2 regions of the Streptomyces sp. NPDC031365 genome follow, and region 1 is predicted to be linked to the other one. Evidence: predicted binding sites of a transcription regulator. Region 1 holds the regulator's gene; the other holds the start of a gene.

Region 1 (2,197 bases):
CAGGTCGAGAGTCCACTCACCGGACACCGCGTGCCGCGGCGCGACCAGCGCGTCCACCGCCTCCTCCGCCACCCGCGCGTCCAGCCCCCACCGCACCGCGTCCGCGCGCAGCTCCTTGCGCCCGCGCGCCATGAGCACCGTTTCCATGCCCACCGCGCCGAACACCTCCGCCCCCGCGAAGACGGCCGTCCCGAGGATGTGGTCGAAGTGGGGATGGGTGAGCGCGAGATGTGTCACACGACGGCCCGTGAGCGCCTGCGCCTCGGTCCGCAACCGCGCGCCCTCGCCCAGGCCGGAGCCCGCGTCGACGAGCAGCACACCGTCCGCCCCCACCACGAGCCCCGCCGTGCAGTCCCACACCGGCAGCCGGCACCGGCCCACCCCGGGGGCCACTTGCTCCCATCCCGATTCTTCCCACATCACGGTCATGCGTCGACGCTAGCGGGACGGCCCCGGCCTTGCCCGGGGTGTACCCCCCGGCCGTACACTGGGCCGGGGAAGTCTGGCACTCGCGTGCGAAGAGTGCCAGGGACGTTACCGGGCGGAAAGCTACTGGAGGTGCGCGCGATGCTCAGTGAACGCAGGCTCCAGGTGCTGCGCGCCATCGTCCAGGACTATGTGGGCACCGAGGAGCCCGTCGGCTCCAAGGCGCTCACCGAGCGGCACAACCTCGGCGTCTCCCCGGCCACCGTGCGCAACGACATGGCGGCCCTGGAGGACGAGGGCTTCATCGCCCAGCCGCACACCAGTGCCGGGCGCATCCCCACCGACAAGGGCTACCGGCTGTTCGTCGACAAGCTCGCCGGTGTGAAGCCGATGACCGCGCCCGAGCGGCGCGCCATCCAGAACTTCCTCGAGGGCTCCGTCGACCTCGACGACGTGGTGGCCAGGACCGTACGGCTGCTCGCGCAGCTCACCCGGCAGGTCGCCGTCGTGCAGTACCCGTCGCTGACCCGTTCGACCGTGCGGCACGTGGAGCTGCTGGCGCTGGCGCCCGCGCGGCTGATGCTCGTGCTGATCACGGACACCGGCCGGGTCGAGCAGCGTATGGTCGACTGCCCGGCGCCGTTCGGCGAGGCGTCCCTGGCCGACCTGCGCGCCCGGCTCAACAGCCGGGTCGCGGGCCGCCGGTTCAGCGATGTGCCCAGCCTGGTGGAGGACCTCCCGGAGGCCTTCGAGGCCGAGGACCGCGGTACGGTCTCGACGGTGCTCTCCACTCTCCTGGAGACGCTCGTCGAGGAGAACGAGGAGCGGCTGATGATCGGCGGAACCGCCAATCTCACCCGTTTCGGACATGACTTCCCCCTCGTGATCCGGCCTGTTCTGGAGGCGCTCGAGGAGCAGGTCGTGCTCCTCAAGCTGCTCGGTGAGGCGAAGGATCCGGGCGTGACCGTACGTATCGGTCACGAGAACGCCCACGAAGGACTCAACTCCACGTCCGTCGTGTCGGTCGGCTACGGTTCGGGCGGCGAGGCTGTCGCCAAGCTCGGCGTGGTCGGACCGACCCGCATGGACTACCCCGGAACGATGGGAGCGGTACGCGCAGTGGCACGGTACGTCGGACAGATCCTGGCGGAGTCGTAGTGGCCACGGACTACTACGCCGTACTCGGCGTACGCCGCGACGCGTCGCAGGAAGAGATCAAGAAGGCCTTCCGGCGGCTCGCCCGCGAGCTGCATCCGGACGTCAATCCGGATCCGAAGACCCAGGAGCGGTTCAAGGAGATCAACGCCGCCTACGAGGTGCTGTCGGACCCGCAGAAGAAGCAGGTCTACGACCTCGGCGGCGACCCGCTCTCGGGAGCCGGCGGCGGTGGCGCGGGCGGCTTCGGGGCCGGTGGCTTCGGCAACTTCTCCGACATCATGGACGCGTTCTTCGGCACGGCGTCGCAGCGCGGGCCGCGCTCGCGCACCCGCCGCGGCCAGGACGCGATGATCCGTATCGAGATCGAGCTGGACGAGGCCGCGTTCGGCACGACCAAGGACATCCAGGTCGACACGGCGGTCGTCTGCACCACCTGCAGCGGTGAGGGCGCGGCGCCCGGTACCACCGCGCAGACCTGCGACATGTGCCGCGGTCGCGGTGAGGTCTCGCAGGTCACGCGGTCCTTCCTGGGCCAGGTCATGACGTCCCGCCCCTGCCCGCAGTGCCAGGGCTTCGGCACCGTGGTCCCCACGCCGTGCCCGGAGTGCGCCGG
Region 2 (2,197 bases), on a different contig from region 1:
GTCCTGGGCGGACAGCCCGGCGACGGCGGCGATGTCGGACTTCTCGTCGATCGGACGGGCCGAGGCGAGCAGGTCCTCGGAGACCGCGGCGACGGCGGCGTCGATGCCCTTCTTCAGGGCGGCCGGGGAAGCGCCGGCGGCGACGTTCCGCAGGCCCTCGCGGACCAGCGCCTGGGCCAGCACGGTGGCGGTGGTGGTGCCGTCACCCGCGATGTCGTTGGTCTTGGTCGCCACCTCCTTCACCAGCTGCGCGCCGAGGTTCTCGTACGGGTCCTCGATCTCGACCTCGCGGGCGATCGTGACACCGTCGTTGGTGATGGTGGGGGCGCCGAACTTCTTGTCGATGACGACGTTGCGGCCCTTGGGGCCGATCGTCACCTTCACCGTGTCGGCAAGCTTGTTGACGCCGCGCTCGAGGGCGCGACGGGCGTCCTCGTCGAACTTCAGGATCTTCGCCATGGGAGCGGTTCAGCCCTCTCGGAAAGCGTGGGTGAAACGAACTGCGCCCCTGACGCCCGGCTTCATAAGGTCGCGGGGGCCCGGGGCGCAGCTCAAAAGCAATGTGCTTCGGTGGAAGCGGGTGAACTACTTCTCGATGATCGCCAGGACGTCGCGAGCCGAGAGGACGAGGTACTCCTCGCCGTTGTACTTCACCTCGGTGCCGCCGTACTTGCTGTACAGCACGATGTCGCCGGTCTTGACGTCGAGCGGCAGGCGATCGCCGTTCTCGAAGCGGCCCGGGCCCACGGCCAGGACGACGCCCTCCTGGGGCTTCTCCTTGGCAGTGTCCGGGATGACCAGGCCAGAGGCGGTGGTCTGTTCGGCGTCGAGCGGCTGGACCACAATGCGGTCCTCGAGCGGCTTGATGGCAACCTTGGAGCTGGTGGTCGTCACGATCCGACCTCCCCCTTCGGAGATCTCACGGGGTTAACTGTCTGAGGTGGCGACCAGGTGGATCCGTCGTCGCGGGTGCCGGACCTGCCCGTCGCGCATTGGCACTCTCCAGGGGGGAGTGCCAGACCCGAGACTATGACCGGGATTAGCACTCGGTCAAGCGGAGTGCCAGTTGCCGTGCGGCGCGTCGGAGGCCGCGGGCGCCTCTGGGCACCGGGTTGCGCAGCTGACGGTGGTGCGTGACCGTCACTGAGGGCTGTGCCCCCAGGACCCCTTCGGCCCTGAACGGGCCATGTCCTCAAACGCCGGACGGGCTGGAGAGTGGGCGGTGCACGCCGGTGGCCGGCGTCCGGCCTCCGAGGTGAGCGGCGCGCCCAGCGGCCGGCGTACGAACACCGGCGCACGGACTGGAAGGTGAGCCGTGCTCCCCCTTCCGGCATCGGATCCAGCCGGAAGGCACCCCGCGCGCCCCGGACGGCACCGTGGGGACCGGGAAGCGCCCCCCGCCCCGCCGCCGCCGGTTCAGGGACGGTCCGCGTGGTCCTCGAGCCTGCCCACCCTCAGCCCTCGCTGCTCCAACTCGCCCAGCAGCCGTACGGTCCGTTCCGTCAGCGACAGCGACGGCGCCTCGCCCGACGGTACGGAGATGATGTCGCCGGGTTTCAGGTGGTGGGGGCCGCGGGCGTAGGTGAGGTGGCCGTCGGCCTCCAGGGTGACCCGCCACAGGACCACCGCCGCGATGCCACAGCCGGCGGCGGCCCGCAGGGTGGTGGTGTCGTACGTGCCGTAGGGCGGGCGGAAGAGGCGGGGCCTGATGCCGAAGCGGGACGTGAGCTTGCGCTGCTGGCCGCAGATCTCGGCGCGCTGACCGGCGTAGGGCAGACCGCGCAGGGCGGGATGGTCGAGGGTGTGGTTCTGCAGACTCGCGCCGACCGCGCGCAGGCGGGCGAAGTGGGCGTAGCCGGGGCCCATCACACTGTCCGTCAGGAACATGCTGACGGGGAGCCGGCGTTCGCGGACCAGGTCGATGAAGCGGGGGTCGCGTTCGGCGCCGTCGTCGTAGGTGAGGAAGACGACCCGGTCGTCGGTCGGGATGTGGTCGATGACGGGCGGGAGGGCGGCCGGGGAGGGGGCACCGTCCGTTGCCGTCGCCCCGGCCGGTGCGGGCAGCCGGCCCGCCCCGTCCGGCGGAGCGCATCCGGCGGTCGCGGCCGGCAGGACGACGGCCGCGAGGAGGGCCGTCAGGACCCTCCCGCGCCTCACAGGTAGTCCTCCAGCCGCGCCACCGCGTAGCCCTCGGCCG

What was found. The regulator HrcA, encoded in region 1, represses chaperone genes, less so after heat shock. The targets are predictions, from matches to a motif close to TTNGCACTCNGNNNNNCNGAGTGCNAA.
Region 2: the regulator HrcA is predicted to act here: its motif matches at 1,040-1,066, upstream of groES (co-chaperone GroES).

Annotation. Positions count from the first base shown of each region.
Region 1 is NZ_JBVIIM010000002.1:61,111-63,307, forward strand. Features, by position in the region: gene ACZ5C2_RS02960 (MBL fold metallo-hydrolase) at 1-429, opposite strand, end outside; gene hrcA (heat-inducible transcriptional repressor HrcA) at 568-1,584, shown strand; gene dnaJ (molecular chaperone DnaJ) at 1,584-2,197, shown strand, end outside.
Region 2 is NZ_JBVIIM010000008.1:69,239-71,435, reverse strand. Features, by position in the region: gene groL (chaperonin GroEL) at 1-459, opposite strand, end outside; gene groES (co-chaperone GroES) at 586-894, opposite strand; gene ACZ5C2_RS14785 (polysaccharide deacetylase family protein) at 1,417-2,157, opposite strand; gene ACZ5C2_RS14780 (polysaccharide deacetylase family protein) at 2,154-2,197, opposite strand, start outside.